4 regions of the Priestia sp. P5 genome follow, and region 4 is predicted to be linked to each of the others. Evidence: predicted binding sites of a transcription regulator. Region 4 holds the regulator's gene; each other region holds the start of a gene.
What was found. The regulator Rex, encoded in region 4, represses fermentation and respiration genes when NADH is low (regulators of the CRP and FNR family bind a similar motif). The targets are predictions, from matches to a motif close to TTGTGAAATATTTCACAA.
Positions count from the first base shown of each region.

Region 1: MMB69_RS11425 (DUF1641 domain-containing protein) is a predicted target of Rex. The motif match lies at 1,910-1,927, and genes of this name have one in related genera.
Region 2: nirB (nitrite reductase large subunit NirB) is a predicted target of Rex. The motif match lies at 1,961-1,978, and genes of this name have one in related genera.
Region 3: MMB69_RS15345 (ubiquinol oxidase subunit II) is a predicted target of Rex. The motif match lies at 2,947-2,964, and genes of this name have one in related genera.

Region 1 covers NZ_JAKWFJ010000001.1:2,112,913-2,117,388, reverse strand. Annotated here, with positions in the region: gene MMB69_RS11435 (ammonium transporter) at 1-1,163, opposite strand, end outside; gene MMB69_RS11430 (hypothetical protein) at 1,160-1,576, opposite strand; gene MMB69_RS11425 (DUF1641 domain-containing protein) at 2,006-2,458, shown strand; gene MMB69_RS11420 (NAD(P)/FAD-dependent oxidoreductase) at 2,492-3,670, shown strand; gene MMB69_RS11415 (AEC family transporter) at 3,716-4,476, opposite strand, start outside.
Region 2 covers NZ_JAKWFJ010000002.1:561,567-566,042, reverse strand. Annotated here, with positions in the region: gene nirB (nitrite reductase large subunit NirB) at 1-1,738, opposite strand, end outside; gene MMB69_RS19610 (SGNH/GDSL hydrolase family protein) at 2,465-3,211, opposite strand; gene MMB69_RS19605 (sigma-70 family RNA polymerase sigma factor) at 3,683-4,174, shown strand; gene MMB69_RS19600 (competence protein ComK) at 4,281-4,476, opposite strand, start outside.
Region 3 covers NZ_JAKWFJ010000001.1:2,883,545-2,888,020, forward strand. Annotated here, with positions in the region: gene qoxB (cytochrome aa3 quinol oxidase subunit I) at 1-1,818, opposite strand, end outside; gene MMB69_RS15345 (ubiquinol oxidase subunit II) at 1,820-2,776, opposite strand; gene xylE (D-xylose transporter XylE) at 3,505-4,476, opposite strand, start outside.
Region 4 covers NZ_JAKWFJ010000011.1:11,012-15,487, forward strand. Annotated here, with positions in the region: gene MMB69_RS26805 (CPBP family intramembrane glutamic endopeptidase) at 1-425, shown strand, start outside; gene MMB69_RS26810 (YdiK family protein) at 422-649, shown strand; gene tatC (twin-arginine translocase subunit TatC) at 676-1,431, opposite strand; gene tatA (twin-arginine translocase TatA/TatE family subunit) at 1,447-1,632, opposite strand; gene MMB69_RS26825 (redox-sensing transcriptional repressor Rex) at 1,686-2,324, opposite strand; gene MMB69_RS26830 (ABC-F family ATP-binding cassette domain-containing protein) at 2,783-4,476, shown strand, end outside.

The DNA of each region.
Region 1 (4,476 bases), on a different contig from region 4:
TCTTCCGTAGATCGAAGCGGAACCACCAAAGAAATAACCTTTAACCCTATCCACGTCGTAACAAATCCCCAAGCGCATAGAGCGATTAACCCAAGAAGTTGAACGCCAAGTAACGTCCAGCCTCCTCCTGTAAACACACCGCCGTCTGTAGAAAACAAGCCCACAGCCAACGTGCCCCATATTCCCGAAGCAGCGTGTACAGGAAAAGCTCCTACAGGATCGTCGATTTGACGTGCTTCGAGCCAGTTTGTAGCTGCCATCATTAATAAGCCAGATACAGCTCCAATAAAAATAGCAGATGGTGTGTTAACAAAAGCGCACCCCGCCGTAATGCCAACCAGTCCGGCAAGCGATCCATTTATTACAGAAGGTGCATCTGAACGGTTGTAGCGAAATAAAGTATAAAATAAAGTAGCTGCTCCGCCTGCTGCTGCTGATAACATTGTGACAATAGCAATGTGACCAATTCTAACGTCAGTGGCACTTAGCGTACTTCCTGCATTAAACCCGAACCATCCAAACCATAATAAAAAAGCACCCACTGATGCAAGCGGCAAATTGCTTGGAAGAGAAACAGAACTAATTCCATTTTTCGTGAACTTCCCTTTTCTCGGTCCAATCATGATTGCAGCTGCTAAAGCTGAAAAACCGCCAAGAGCATGGATCACTGCCGAACCGGCAAAATCAAGCATCCCTAGCTTACTAATCCATCCGCCTCCCCAAATCCAGTGTCCGGCTATAGGATAAATAAATGTAGTCATTAAAATCGCATATAAAAGATATGCGCGGAAATTAATTCGTTCTGCCACCGCTCCAGAAACGATAGAAATGACCGCAATAACAAACGCACATTGAAACAGCCAAAACGTTTCAAGCCCAATTGGAATGTCAAGGTGCGATAAATTACCTGAGAGCGCAAAACCGCTTTTACCGACGATTCCACCTAAATCATCGCCGTACATTAATCCAAACCCAATTAAATAGAAACAAAGCGTTCCTATTGTAATATCAGCGAATACTTTCATAATAATATTCACGCTATTCTTATAGCGGACAAAACCTGCCTCTAGCAAGGCAAAGCCGCCTTCCATTAACAAAATCATCGCTGCTGTTAATACAACCCACGTTGTATTTATACCTAAACTTAGTTCATTAACACTCATATCCCAACGCCTCCACTGCTTTTTAATCGTTTTATTTCTTGTACAATAGCAGGCGAAAGCGTAATTTCACTTGTTTCTTCATTTTCTGCTTTTATTAATTCAAGAACTTCATGAAGTTCTCGCATTTGTGCTTTAAGGTGATCAATTTTTTTAAAGCGTTCCTTTACGTATACCATATACTCGACCGCTTGATGCTGACTTAAAGGACGCCCGGTAAAAAATTTACGAAACGGTGATAGTGATTGATACCAAGCTTCTTCAGCACGTTTCTTCTCTTCGTATTTACTAATTTTCGTTTTTATATCTTCTATTTCTTGTGCTTTAGCTTCTTTTAACTTCATTATAAATTCAATTAATTTTAATTGAGGCAATGTAATGACCACATTATGATAAAGTTCATCCACTATAACCATGTTATATCTCCTTACATAAGATGTTATATTCTGATTATATGTAGAACAACATAGTAAGTCAATGTAATTTTTTGAAAACTCTTTAAATAGTAAATGCGCCCTATCTTTTTAATACTTATAGAATATTAAGTTCGTATGTGTTGAAATATGACGTTATTTGTTTTATCGTAGGAAGAGGAATCATGTTAGTTCCCTATTTTAATTTTATTTACCTAGGCAATTATTCGCTTTATTTTTTATAAACTTTTATTAAACAAAGGGTTACGAGGTTCTTCACTTATTTTTTCAACGAAATGAGTTGATTTTATCTCGTATTAAAATTAAAATAGAATTATGTGCAAGATTTCACAACTTCACAATGTAGTTTGAAAGTCTAGCAGATAACTAGGAACTACATATGCAACAGTATCCAGCAAAGGAGGACTTTTCATGTCTCAATCAACTATTCAAAAATCAGCTGCAGAGGAAAATGCTGCTGTACAAACAGAAGCGGCAGTTAACAAAGGTCAAGCGGATGTGTTAGATCAATTGTTAAAGCCTGAAGTACAAGAAGCTCTTACTGTTCTTGTAGATAATTTACCAAAATTATCTGAAATGGTAACGGTGCTTACAAAAACTTACGACGTTGCGCAATCATTATTAACTGACGACGTATTAAAAGAAGATCTACTTGGTGGAGTAAAAGAATTTATCGAGCCAGTAGAAGGAACAGTAAAAGGTCTTGCAGCTACTGCAATCGAAGCAAACGATCGTGCAGAAGCAAATGCTTCTAATTCAATCGGTTTATTCGGTTTATTACGCATGCTTAAAGATCCACAAGCTCAAAAACTATTCCGCTTTGCACAAGCGTATTTAGACATTACAAACGAAAAACAAAAATAATTTTCATTAAAAAGTGTGGACGGAGGATCGACTATGTCAAAACATATTTTAATTTTAGGCGGCGGTTACGGTGGTTTATTAACTGCAATGACAGCTCGCCAACACCTAAGTGCGGATGAAGCAAAAATTACAGTAGTGAACCGTTTTGCTACTCACCAAATCATTACAGAATTACACCGTCTAGCTGTAGGCGGCGTTTCTGAACAAGCGGTAGCTTTACCACTTGATAAATTACTTAAAAACTACAACGTTGATTTAAAAATTGCAACGGTAAAAGAAATCTCACCAGATCAACGTGAAGTATCTCTTGAAGATGGTACAAAATTAAGCTACGACTACCTTGTTACAGCTTTAGGTAGTGAAACTGCTTACTTCGGTATCCCTGGTTTAGAAGAGCACAGCTTCGTTCTTAAATCAGTAAATGATGCAAACCGTTTACGTGCGCACGTAGAAGCTTGTATCGCTGAATACAGCAAAACAAAAAATAAAGCTGACGGTACAATCGTAGTTGGCGGTGGCGGATTAACAGGTATCGAACTTGTTGGTGAATACGCTGACTTAATGCCAAGCCTATGTCTAAAACACGGTGTTGATCCAAAAGAAATTTCTCTATACTGTGTAGAAGCAGCTCCTACAGTTCTTCCAGGCTTCCCTGCTGAATTAGTAGAGCGCGCTCAATCAAGCTTAACAAAACGTGGCGTTACATTTGTTACTGGTACACCTGTAACAAAAATGGATGCTACAACTGTTGAACTTAAAGACGGCAGCAAAATTGAAACAAAAACAATGGTATGGACTGGCGGAGTTCAAGGTAACTCTGTAGTTGCTAACTCAGGTATCGAAGTAAACCGCGGTCGTGCACTTGTAAATGAATTCTTACAATCTACATCTCATAAAGATGTATTCCTTGCTGGTGACTCAGCGGTTGTAATGGGTCCAGAAGGTCGCCCTTACCCACCTACTGCTCAATTAGCTTGGCAAATGGGTGAAGTTGTAGGCGTGAACTTAGCAGTAGCTATTCGCGGCGGAGCAATGGAATCATTCGTTCCTGTCTTCTCTGGTACACTAGGAAGTCTTGGACGCAAAGATGCAATTGGTACAATCGGCGGAAACAAAACGCAATTAAAAGGTTTACCAGCATCACTTATGAAAGAAGCAAGTAACGTTCGTTACTTATCTCATATTAAAGGATTATTTGCATTAGCTTATTAATCCGTCTTAAAACGAAAGAGGAATTCTCCTCTTTCGTTTTTTTATTTACATAAGCCAAGAAATAAGAAGCGGCAGCGTAATCAACGACAAAATAGCACTAATGACAAAAGCAGATGCGGTTTCGTTTTCCAAACTTTCAAACCGCAAAGCAATCATCGCAGCTACAGCAGACCCAGGAAAAGCTACCAGTAAAATAGCTTTTGTCACTTCATCTGAAGACAATCCTATCCATACTGCAATTCCGAGCATAACGATGGGTTGAACCGCTACTTTTAAGACAGCGATCCCAAGCGCGCCTTTACTGAAGTTAATTTTTCCAATTCCAATCGTTACTCCTACCGCAAACAAAGCTGCTCCCGATGTGATACTTCCGATTTGATCAAGCATATCCTGTAAAAGTTTAGGTGACTGAAAGCCGCAAAGCGTTAAAATCACTCCAATTAACGGTACACATGCCAAAGGCTCAGATAGACCATGCAAAATAGAATGAACTGTTACTTTGAATAAACTTGTTTTCTCTTCCCCTTCTTTTCGCCCCCGTTGTCCAACGGTTCCTAAAATCGTTGCCAGCGGATCTAAAATCGCGTTTACCACTATTCCTGTTATAGCAATTGGAATCGCTACGGCGCCTGCACCAAACAATCCTCCGAGTACTGGAATGCCCATAAAAGCAAACGTTGGCTGAGCTGAGTTTAGGGCAAACATAGAAGAAGAAGTTAACGTATGCTTCCCTGCATACTTCACGACGAGCAATATAATGAGGTAAAACCCGACGATTCCTAAAATCAGCGCTACTAAAAACGGCC
Region 2 (4,476 bases), on a different contig from region 4:
TTTTTCGTAAATCTTCTGCATTAGTGACGCCTCCGTACATGCGAGGAACAACAGAATACGTGCCGTCTTTTTGAATATTCGCGTGCATCCGTTCATTCACAAATCTTGATTCGCGTTCATCAACGTATCCGGTTGGATTCACCATACCTAAATAATAGTTTAGCGCCGGACGGCATTTCGAACAGCCTTCTTCATTATTCCATCCGAGTACATTCATAACTTCACGCGTATGCGAAAGTCCTTTTGCTTTGATTTCTTCGACAACTTCATCTCGTGACAGAGTCGTACAGCCGCAAATCGCTTCTTTTTGAGCCGCCGCGTCAAAATCAGCGCCAAGAGTATGCTGAAGCACTTCCGCTACAAGCGGTTTACACCCTCCGCAAGAGCGAGAGGCACTTGTACAAGCTTTGATTTCATCAACCGATGAGCATCCTTGTTTTTGGATAGCTTCCACAATCGTACCTTTTGTTACGCCGTTACAGCCGCAAATAATATCATCTGCACTCATACTTGCGACTAAGCTTTCACCGGCGTTACCGCCAGACGGCTGTAAAATCGACACTTTCGCGACATCGGATACATCTTCTTGCTTTTGAATCATTGAAAACAGTCGATTTCCGTCGCTGCTGTCTCCAAAAAGAACGGCTCCTACGATTTGATTCCCTCGCAAAACAAGCTTTTTATAAATGCCGTCTTGTTCATCGAACACTTTGATCGCTTTTTTCTCTTCATCTTCTGTGAAGTCTCCTGCCGAAAACACTTCAACACCTGATACTTTTAGCTGCGTGGATAAAACCGATCCTTCATAAGGCACTTTTTCTGCCCCGCAAATCGCTTTTGCTAATGCTTTTCCTTGCTCATACAAAGGTGCTACCAGTCCGTATACCATTCCTCTATGCTCTGCACATTCTCCAACGGCGTAGATGTTTGGGATATCCGTTTGCATATAGTCATTCACGACAATTCCTCGGTTTACGTTAAGTCCCGCTGCTTTTGCAAGCTGAACATTTGGTTTAATTCCAACGGCCATCACGACTAAATCAGCTTCTAAAAACGTCCCGTCTTTAAAGGATAGCCCTTCAACTCGCTCATCGCCGACGATTTCCCCCGTTTGTTTTTCAAGCAAAAACTTCATACCTTGTTTTTCTAATTCGTTTTGAAGCAGTTTGCCGGCAGTTGGATCAAGCTGGCGTTCCATTAAATACGGAGCTAGATGAATCACAGATACGTCCATTCCTAAATTTAAAAGTCCGCGCGCCGCTTCTAATCCAAGCAGTCCGCCTCCAATAACCGCTGCTTTTTTATACTGCTGAGATGCCTGCAGCATTTCATCCGTGTCTTTTATATCTCGAAAAGCCGTAACTCCTTTTTTATCAGACCCTGGAATCGGAAGAATAAAAGGAAGAGAGCCCGTTGCTAAAATTAACTCATCATACGATTCTACTCTGCCGCTGTTTGTCGCTACTTCTTTTTTTACTGAATCGATACTAGTAACCGTTTCGCCCGTATATAATGTAATATTGTTTTCTTGATACCAGTTCCAATCGTTTAACGTAATGTCTTCAACATTCGTATCTCCTTGCAGCACTTTTGATAGTAAAATACGATTATAGTTCGGATGCGGCTCGCTTCCGAAAATCGTAATTTCAAACGTTTCGCTTGAAACCTTCAATACTTCTTCAATCGCTCGAACTCCAGCCATTCCATTTCCAATCAATACGAGTTTCTTTTTTTGCATCTTCCATTCCTCCCCTGGCGTCTATACCTGCTTGTTTCAAAGATATATTTTCTATGCATCTTTAAAGATACATTTAAGATATATGAATTTTCTGAATCGTTCAACTTATGTGTTAGGTTATCTAACACAGTTATGGTATGTATGCGATTCCATTACTTTAACAGCAAGCAAAAAAAATAAATGATCTAATGATGTTATTTGTATCATCCTTTGCATTTTATTTTGTGATATTTTTCACAACATTAATGTAGCAAGAATAAATAACCTGAGCTATGATAAAAATCACTCCCATTAAAAATGATTAATGGTTTCATAGTCTCGTTTTAATTACTTGGGTTAGTATCTTATCATTTATCTTTTATCAGCATGTAAACTGATTATTGCCTGTATCACAGACCGAGCAATCCTAAATGTTTATATACCAAAAATAATAATCCCAAAAAATTCTTTATAAAGAATTTTTTAGATAAACTGTTCTTTATAGTATTTACTATCTCCCTTGAATTCTTTATAATGAAATAATGAAACCTTTATAAAGAACAGAACGGAGAATCATCATGCCACTCGTAAACATTAAAAAACTTTGGACACCTTTAGAGATTTTTGGCTTTAAGCTTTATAAGTGCAGAGACACAAAAAGCTATTACTATAAAACAAGGAAAAGTCATAATCTAATAAAACTATAAAAAGACAAGCCCTCTTTCTTTTGAAAGAGGGCTTGTCTTTTTATTCTCCTGTAAACCAATTCACAACGTACTCTCCCCACACCTCATTTCCTTTTTTTGTTAAATTACCGCTGTCTTTATTTATATACTCTCCTAAATGAAAGGGCCAAATGAGCGAGTGATTCATATAATATACCCAGTTTGCTTCAGATACTCCCCTGATTGCTTCTACCCCTTCTTCATAGGACTCCGTTTGTGAAATGTACGGCTGTGAAGGCTGAATCATAAGGGTTTTTTTCAAGTCTTTAAGCTGATGAATCAGCTTGTCTGTATTTTCAAGCGTCTCATCTAGCGTAAGGTGCTGATAATCATTTTTAAGAGGGGCTTCAAACAGAATAATGTTTGGCTGAAGTTGATCAATTTGATCAGCAATATGTGAGGATAAAAGCTCATCCGTTGTCCCGTTACCATATGAAAGTGTTTTAACCGTAAATACATCACGTCCATATGTAGCTGCTAGCTCTTTTTTTACCTGCTGAGGCCACCCTGCTTCCTTTGCGGATGTGGCAATTACAAGAGTCAGAGGTTTTTTATTTGCGATAGATGACTGGATTTGCTTTGTGATAAAGTCTGGAAGATTTTTTGTATAAGCAGATACATCGGAAAACTGTTTTTCTTTATGTACCACAGCAGTTTTTACTTCACTTGCCTGCGCTTCCGTTTGCTCCTGCCAGTGCTGCGTCCCCGCATACATCACCGCCCCGCACAAAACAGCCGCCGCCACATTTACCCCAATCATTGCCTTCATTCAATCTCCCCTTTACCCGTTTTAAAAAACCAAATATATCCTATCCACCAAACTTACATTCAACAAAATAAACAAATGGACGAACACAAAAATACTTCACTGAATCTGCCCTCAAAGGTCCACCTATCCGGATGAGGCCAGCCCGCAAGGGAGGGACTCATCCGGATAGGTCTAGCAACTCTACCATCACCGCTCTTCCGTGATGGTAGAGTTGCTACATCGATAATAGATATAGAAATAATTATAGATTAGTAGAAATTGGAATGGGGGACCTTTCGTACGTAAAATCTCTACAAATACACGTATACTTCGCATATTTCCTAGCGAAACATGAAGTTTCCGGGGAAATTACGTCACGTTTCTTAAAAAGAAAACATAATGTACATTCATTCGCGCATGTGATCTTCCCCTTGTACAGTAGAGATACCGGCGGAATACAGCAAAAACGCGTTTTTGAAAAAGGAATGCTACATGCAAAAAAGCTCGTTTGATCAAATTGCTTCATCTTTTCATCCATTAATTGTATCGATGATTAAAAAGTTTCACATTTACAAAGACTACGACGAATATTATCAAATTGCGTTGATTGGTTTATGGAGAGCGTATCAAAAATTTGACGAAAACAAAGGCTCTTTTTCCGCTTATGCCTACACAACCGTGCGCGGTACGATCCTTTCTCATTTAAAAGGCACCATTTTATACGAAGAACGTGAAACACCTGCTGAGCAGAACCTGCTTTCACTGAACGAAGATCCCGCTCTTCCCGTTCCGCTAGAAAGTGAAATCATCGAGCAGCATATCGAACACTTAACAGGGAGAGAAAAAATCTATGTACTCGAACATCTGCTAGAAGGCTACTCGTATAAAGATATTGCCTACAAATACGGAGTCTCCACGGGGGCCGTTAAAAACTGGGGAAAAGCTGCTCGCAAAAAGCTAAAGGCCTCACTTCTTCAGGAGTAAGAAAAGGAGGAAGCTTATGATAAGCTTCCTCCTTTGGTCCATATGTGTAGTCCCATGCAACCGATTGTTCATATGTAGGACAAGTTCGTTTGATAAATCGAACGAACTACGCTAAAAAAAGCGGACTTTCTAAACAATAATTGCGAATAACAGCCGCTCTGGCCAGCTTTTTTTCTAAACTATAATAAGAAAGCTTCACTGGAATGAACGTTCCATCTTTGAAGTGAATTAGCATGGAGGTTGGATCAACTGTAGCAAGCGTGTGTGAAGTATGAACGTGAGAGGAGAAAATCCAAGCGCAG
Region 3 (4,476 bases), on a different contig from region 4:
GCCAAAGCCAGCAATGAACCAGAAAAGCGACATGATAAATGGAATACCTGAATTCTTAGGCATATGAATCGGAGAAAAAGCAGGTGTTTCCTTCGCTTTTTTCTTTTTTCTTTCTTCTTTTATTGTCCACCATGTATCTTGCCCCGTTACTGTTGGAATCACTGCAAAATTGTAGTGCGGCGGCGGTGAAGGGATGGACCATTCTAATGTACGTCCATTCCAAGGATCCCCTGTTACATCTCGTTCTCCGTACTTAATGCCATGAAGAATCTGCCATGCTTGAAAGATAAACCCTATGCCCATAAAGAAAGCTCCGACTGTAGAGATAACGTTCAGCGGTCCCCAGCCCATGTCAAAGTCGTACGTATAAATACGGCGTGTCATTCCCATAAACCCTAATGCATACTGAGGCATGAAGCATACATAAAAACCAATATTCCACGTCCAAAACGCCCATTTGCCAAGACGGTCATTTAACTTAAAGCCAAACATTTTTGGCCACCAATAGTACAAACCTGCAAAAAAGCCGAATACAACGCCTCCGATTAACACTTGGTGAAAGTGTGCAACTAAAAAGTAGCTATTATGATACTGATAGTCTGCGGGAGCTGCTGAAAGCATAACACCGGTTGCTCCTCCCACAACAAAGCACGGGATAAAAGCAATTGTCCATAGCATTGGCTGCGTTATTTGAATACGGCCGCGGAACATCGTAAATAACCAGTTGAACACTTTAACACCCGTTGGAATTCCGATAGCCATCGTCGTAATAGCAAAAAACACATTCACATTAGCGCCTGCACCCATCGTAAAGAAATGATGCACCCATGTGAAATACGATAGAACGCTAATAATCATCATTGAAAAAACCATAGACTTATAGCCAAATATCTTCTTTTGAGAAAACGTTGCAACGATTTCAGAAAAAATGCCGAATGCAGGAAGTACAACGATATACACTTCAGGATGTCCCCACATCCAAATTAAGTTAATGTACATCATCGGATTTCCTCCGCCGGTCATAGTAAATAAATGTCCGTCAAAGAAGCGGTCAATAAACAATAAAGCAAGCGTTACGGTTAATACAGGAAACGCGAAAATGATAATAATACAGCTTGCTAGAACAGACCACGTGAATAACGGCATATGCATAAGTTTCATGCCCGGCGCACGCATTTTTAAAATAGTCATAATAAAATTAATTCCAGAAGCCAAGCTGCCAATACCTGATATTTGAATACCCCAAATATAAAAATCTTGACCTGGTCCAGGACTGAACTGCATGCCAGAAAGCGGCGGATAACTCAACCATCCTGCATCTGGCGAGCCGCCGATTACAAACGACAAATTAAAAAGCATGGCGCCAAAGAAAAATAGCCAAAAGCTTACCGCGTTTAAAAAAGGATAGGCGACATCTCTTGCTCCAATTTGAAGCGGTACAACAATGTTAAAGAACGCAAACATAAGCGGCATTGCCATAAATAGAATCATAATGGTTCCGTGCGTAGTAAAAATTTCGTTGTAATGATTAGAATCTAGAAAATGCCACTGAGGGAATGCTAGTTGCATACGCATTAATAATGCATCTACTCCGCCTCGAAACAGCATTAACAATGAAGAAAGCATATACATAATACCAATTTTTTTATGATCCACCGTTGTGAGCCACTCACGCCATAGCCACTTCCATTTTTTAAGATACGTAAGAACAAAAATAATACCGGCTAGTGTTAACAAAATGGCGACATCTGCTCCATAAATCATCGGTTCTCCAGTCACAAAAAAATGAGATGAAAAATCTTTTAATTTGTCTAACAACTTAGTTTCCTCCTTCCTGGTGCTCATGCTGTGCATGTACTTGTTCTTCAGAAGCCACATTCATAGTCTTCATGTCTTTGTTTTTCATATGGTGATGCTGACTATAATATTGACCACCGTTTTTAATGACAATTTCTTGGAATAAGCCTTTAGGAATGGTAGAATACGATTTTTCCAAGGAAAGACCTTGTTTTGCGAGATTGTTATAATCAGCTTTTGTTAAAGCAGGTGATGTTTCTTTCACTTGCTTTACCCACTGATTAAATTCTTTTGTCGATGTAGATTTAACTTTAAAGTTCATATGAGCAAACCCTTCACCCGTAAAATTAGCGCCTGAACCAAAATATTCTCCCTTGTGATCAGCTTGTAACCAAAGCCCCATTGCCATTCCCGGCATGGTATATAATTGTCCTCCCAGCTGGGGTACCCAGAAAGAATTCATCGGTGCATCTGACGTTAGCACGAATTGAACAGGCACACCTTTTGGAATTTCTACATAGTTGACTGTCGCAATATCTTGATCCGGATATTGAAATAACCATTTCCAATCAAGAGATGTTACTTCAATTGTTAGTGGCTTTACATCTTTTTGCGGCGGATCTACTAAGTCATACGTCGTCTTGGCCGTAGCGAAACCCAAAATACCGATAATAATAATAGGGATCCCCCACCAAATAAATTCAAGACGCTTGCTATCGTCCCAGTCTGGCCGATACGGAGCCTTGTTTCCAGGCTTATCACGGTAGCGTAAAACGATATACACAAGCAGACCTAAAACAGGAATAACAACAATTGTGCATAAAATTATGGAAAAAATAATTAACTGGTATTCTTTTTGAGCCACCGCCCCCTGCGGATTTAAAATCAAATAACGACTATCACAGCCTGCTAAAAAAATTGTGATGAATACGGAGAGAATGATTAACTTGCTAATATGCGTTGGTTTTTGCTTTCTCACCTAAGTTCAGGCTCCCTTCCTCTAAATCTCTGTACATAATAATGATATATAAACGTTCATATTAGAGATGCATCTCAACGGTTCAAAGAGCTAATAACCTCCTAACATATTGAAATTTGTCATGACATATTGCTTACTCCTAAAAAATTATCATGTTGTATCATTAAAAGGTGTGATATTTATCACACTTGAAGCGGTTTTTATCTATTTTGAATACCTTTACCATAATTTCGTCACATATTTGGGTAAATGTGGTGTGTAAGAGGAAGGTCAGCATTGCCTTGTGACTAGCCTAATAAAAGAAAAAAACTCTTCCCGTTTTTATTAACTGAAAGAGTTTTTTATAAGTACTAGATGAAGTATTGAGTTTTAACATTTACTGATTTGCCTATTTGACCTGCTGAAACATCCAATCAATCATTTTCTGATTTTGGTACGCGGGAACCCATGAAGCATGATCATACTTTAATTATTTAGAATATTCAGTATATAGCGGATGCCCCCAGATTTTTTGTAAATTCATTGCACCGTTATTTATATTTAAGATGAAACACTCCTCATAAAGAAAACTATATTTCTATTTTCAAAGAGACTTATCACTATAGCAATATCTTTTAAAAAAGCTATCTACTTTCTTCATAAAGATTACATATTAAAAACACCTAAAGATATTTTAGGTGTTTCTGAAAGTTTTATATTCATCTTTTCTCTAAGTAAAAGCTCAATAGTTATATGGCTTTCTTACTCTTTGAAGCCCCTTGTTTTTTTCTCCACATATTTTCCATTTGTTCAAGAGTTCTACCTTTTGTTTCAGGAACAAATTTCCAGACAAATAAAGCAGAAAGTACACTCATTAAACCGTAAAAACCATATGTTAATCCTCCGCTATATTCCATCATCACGGGATATGTAGAGGAAATAAAATAGTTAGCCGCCCACTGAGCAGCTACGGCAATAGCCACAGCACGACCTCTAATTTTATTAGGAAAAATCTCTGAAATGAGCACCCAACAAATTGGTCCCCATGACATCATGAAGGAAGCTGTATAAATAATGATAAATACAAGCGTCCCTATACCAATGATGTTTGAAAAAGCCATGCTTGCTACACCGAACATTCCAATGGCCATTCCGATAGACCCTGTTATTAATAAAGGTTTTCTTCCCAAACGATCAACCGTCAAAATTGCAATTACTGTAAAAATAACGTTTACTAATCCCATAATAATGGTTTGCAGCATAGAAGAACCTTTAGCTGCTCCCATGCTTTCAAAAATACGCGGAGCATAATATAGAGCTACATTGATTCCTACAAACTGTTGGAATACAGAAAGCAGTATACCTACAACGATAACTAATTTTCCATATGCCAATAATTTTTCAGACGAAACATTGGTAGAAATTGTTTGTTTAATATCTTCTAAAATTGATTTCGCTTCTGAAGGTCCATTAATTTTAGTTAGTATGGCTAAAGCTTTTTGATCTTGATTCTGTATAGCTAAGTAGCGAGGCGTTTCAGGAACTAAAAACAAGAGTGCTGCAAAGAGTAAAGCTGGAATAGCTCCTGAAGCAAACATGTATCTCCAACCTACATCATTAATCCATTCTAAGGTTTCCCCATTTGCAATACCCCAATTCACGAAGTAAACGACTAACATTCCAAAAATAATCATAAATTGATTGAACGATACCAACCTGCC
Region 4 (4,476 bases):
AGCACGCTCTTGGCATTACCCAAGTATCTGAAAACACACAAAATATTGTTAATCTTGTTAAAGCAACGCCGTTCCTCATTGTCGTTACGTCTGTTATTGGACCAATTCTAGAAGAGATTATTTTTCGAAAGATTATTTTCGGCTCTCTTCACAAACGATATAATTTCTTTGTCTCTGCATTTATTAGTTCCCTTATTTTCGCTGCCGTACACTGGGATTTTAAACATTTGCTCGTGTATACAGCCATGGGATTTGTTTTTGCATTCCTTTATGCAAGAACAAAACTAATTATTGTACCCATTATTGCTCACGTGTTGATGAATACAATCGTTATTTTATCTCAAACTATTTTTGCAGATAAAATTATAGAAATGCAAAAGCAAGCAGAACAAATGCAGTTTATTTTTGGAGGCATGTTTTTATGAAGAATATCCCTTTAACACGAGGGTTTATTTATATTATTATGGGGGTTTTATTCACCTACCTGGCTATTCAAAATGCTCAGGAAACCGTGTGGAATTTCCCCACAATCTTATTTGCACTCGTAGCCGCGTTCGATTTCAGATTTGCGGTTCGCATTTTTATCTTGCACTATAAAATTAAAAAGTTGCAGCAGCAATATAAAAATCAAGATGATTCATCTAAATAAAAAAACCACTGTTTCAGTGGTTTTTTTTACATACTAACATCTTCTCTTTCTTGCTCTGCCCTTGCCTTTAACACTTTGCGATACGAAATGCGGGAAATAATGATGCTGATTTCATACAAAATTAAGAGCGGCACTGTCACCATCATGTGCGAGAGCAATTCCGGTGGTGTAATAAGTGCGGCAATAACTAGCAGTACGAAATAGGCATACTTTCGAATTTGAGATAAAAACATAGGCGTGATAATTCCTAATCGCGTCAAAAACATGACGACAACAGGAAGCTGAAACAACAGCCCAAAAGGCAGTGTGAGCTGCATTAAAAAAGAAAAGTATTCATTAATGCCAATCACTTGGTTTACATTCAGCTCATCAGAAACGCGCGTCATAAAATCGACGACAAATGGAAACAACACAAAATAAGAAAAAGAGACACCGCCGATAAAGAGAAAAATGGAAACAGGAATATATCCAAGCGTTACCTTACGCTCTTTTTCATATAAACCAGGACTAATAAATGCCCAAAGTTGATACAGTGCAACAGGAGCTGCAAGTACACAGCCAATAATAACAGCAAACTGCATATAAATCTTAACTGGATCTGTTAGCCTAAATGCATTCATCGTTAAATTTTTTGCCTCATCAGCATGCTGTAAATAGACAATAACCTTATCCGCTATAAAAAAGCCAGCAACTGTGGCAATGACAAAGAAAAATAAAACAATTAAAATGCGTTTTCGCAGCTCTCCTATATGATCATATATTGACATTTCTTGTTCGGTCATACTATGATCACCCTTTTACTCTTTGTCATCTACTTGACGCTGTTTATCTTTTTCACGATCATCTGATGCACCGCTAGCGGCATGCTTAAACTCTCTAAGCGTTTGCCCGACTGATCTTCCTAGCTCCGGTAACCGTTTCGGCCCAAAAATAAGCAGTGCTACAATCGCAATAATAATCCAACTGCCTGCTCCAATCCCCATATTCCCACTCTCCTTATTAATTTAGACTTAAGGAAATCGTAACACAGTCCATCTTATTCAACAGGATAATTTTTCAAAAAGTAGACAAGCGACTGTAATTCTACAGCCAGATCAATATGATGCAGTCGAATCTCATCCGGTACGTTTAAGCGTGCAGGAGTGAAGTTTAAAATCCCTTTAATTCCGCAATTCACTAAACGATCGGTAATTTGCTGAGCCACAGTGGCAGGAACTGTTAAAATCGCCACTGAGATATCATCACTCATATAATCTTCCAATTGGTCAAGGTGATAAACCGGCACGTCGCCTACTTTTGTACCGACTTTATCTTCTATCACATCAAAAGCGCACTCAATTTTGGTGTTATTATTTTTAATAAAATTATAATTTAAAAAGGCCGTTCCCAGATTCCCTACGCCAATAAGTGCTACTTTCGTTACTTCATCTTGGTCTAACGTTTTACGGAAAAATGTAAGTAAATAATTCACATTGTAGCCGTATCCCTTTTTCCCTAATGCTCCAAAGTAAGAAAAATCCCGGCGAATAGTAGCAGAATCAACTTTCACTGCCTCACTTAACTCCGCTGACGAAACACGCTGTTTACCAGAAGCATGCAAGTTTTTTAAAAAACGATAATAAAGCGGCAATCGTTTAGCCGTTGCTTGTGGTATTTTTAATTGTTCAGTGTTCACGTTGTACCCCCTCAGTTCATGTATGTCATTACTAACATTTTCAAGTCATATTGCATTACCTTTCACAAAGCCTCAACCGCTTTGAGGTAGCGCTTCCAATTCTCTCTCTTTTCTCTTGTTTTATATATACTCCGCTTCACACCCCGACGCCTTTTGTCTATCCAGCACTACTTAAAGTCGGTAGCTAGAACGAAGCAATTAGCCCTTCAAAGGATCCGTTTGTTAGTCATGACGGATTTTCTACATCCATCATATATAAGTTCAGAGATGCACTTATCTCTTATTTTAACATAGTATCCTGTATAAAATGTGCAGGTAAAATCATTTTATTTCATGAATCAAAACATTCGCTTCATCATTTGTTCTTGTCCCTCTGCAAATTACAAACGCTTGTAGGAAGAACTTGTAGTTGAAAATATGTTAAAATACACTATGGATATACTACTAGAGGTGAAAAAATGATTATTCTACAATTGAACGGTATTACAAAATACTATGGGGCAGAACCCATTTTATCGAATATAAAGTTAGAAGTACAATCAAAAGACCGCATTGCCCTAGTGGGACGAAACGGTGCTGGTAAATCAACTTTATTAAAAATTATTGCTGAGCAGCTTTCTTATGACAGCGGAGAAATTATTAAACCTAAAGGTGTTTCCATTGATTATATGGGACAAGATACAGTTCTTGAGTCAACACTCTCCATATGGGAAGAAATGATGACGGTCTTTGCTCCGTTAAAGAAGATGGAAAAAGAATTACGTACGCTTGAAACAAAGATGGGCGATCCAGACATTTTTAATGATTCAGTTCAATACGAAAAACTAACCAAAGAGTACGATCAGCTTCAAGTAACGTTCAAAGATTTAGGCGGCTATCAATATGAAGCGGATACACGATCTATTCTTCACGGTTTCCGTTTTTCAAACTTTGACTATAGCACCCCTATTTCCTCCTTGAGCGGTGGACAAAAAACGCGCTTGGCTCTTGCAAAACTGCTTTTAACAAAGCCAGACTTGCTTATTCTGGATGAGCCTACCAACCACTTAGATATTGAAACTTTAGCATGGCTGGAACAGTTTCTGCAAGGGTATGAAGGAGCTATTTTAATTGTTTCACACGATCGTTACTTCCTTGATAAGGTCGTAAATCAAGTGTATGAAGTCACACAAAAAACAACGGTCAAGTACACGGGCAACTACTCTAAATACCTTGTACAAAAAGCAGAGCGATATGAAAAAGAGTTGCGTCAGTACGAAAAGCAGCAAGATGAAGTCGCAAAACTAAATGATTTTATTCAGCGAAACATCGCCCGCGCATCGACTACAAAACGTGCGCAAAGCAGACGTAAGCAGCTCGATCGAATGGAGTTAATAAATCGACCTAACGAAGGCGAAAAATCAGCTAGTTTTTCGTTTGAAATTGAGCGTCAAAGCGGAAATGAAGTCTTAAACCTCGAAAACGTGTCCATCGGATATGATGAACACAAATACGTCGTCCAAGACGCAAACCTTCGGATTAAAAAAGGTGAAAGCCTTGCGTTGGTTGGCCCTAATGGAGTTGGGAAATCTACGTTATTAAAAGGTATTGTGGATAAACTAAGTTTCAAGACTGGAACCATTTCTTTTGGCTCAAACGTAATGGTTGGTTATTACGACCAAGAGCAAGCTAATTTAACGTCTAATAAAACCGTTTTAAATGAGCTTTGGGATGACTACCCATCCAAACCTGAGAAAGAAATTCGTACAGCGCTTGGAAATTTTCTGTTTTCAGGTGATGATGTACTGAAAATCGTTTCCACGCTTAGCGGTGGTGAAAAAGCACGTTTGGCTCTTGCGAAGCTTATGCTTCAAAAAGCTAATTTCTTAATTTTAGATGAACCTACTAACCATCTTGATTTAGATAGCAAACAAGTACTCGAAAATGCGTTAATCGATTACCCAGGAACTCTGTTATTTGTTTCACATGACCGTTATTTTATTAATCGTATTGCAAACAAAATAGCAGAGCTATCTCCTGAAGGGGTAGAAGAATTTCTTGGAGATTATGACTATTATGTAGAAAAGAAAGCAGAAATAGAGGAAATCAAAGAATTAGAAAATATAAAAGCAAACGAAGAACGCACGGTAAAAGTAGATAAACAGTCCTATAA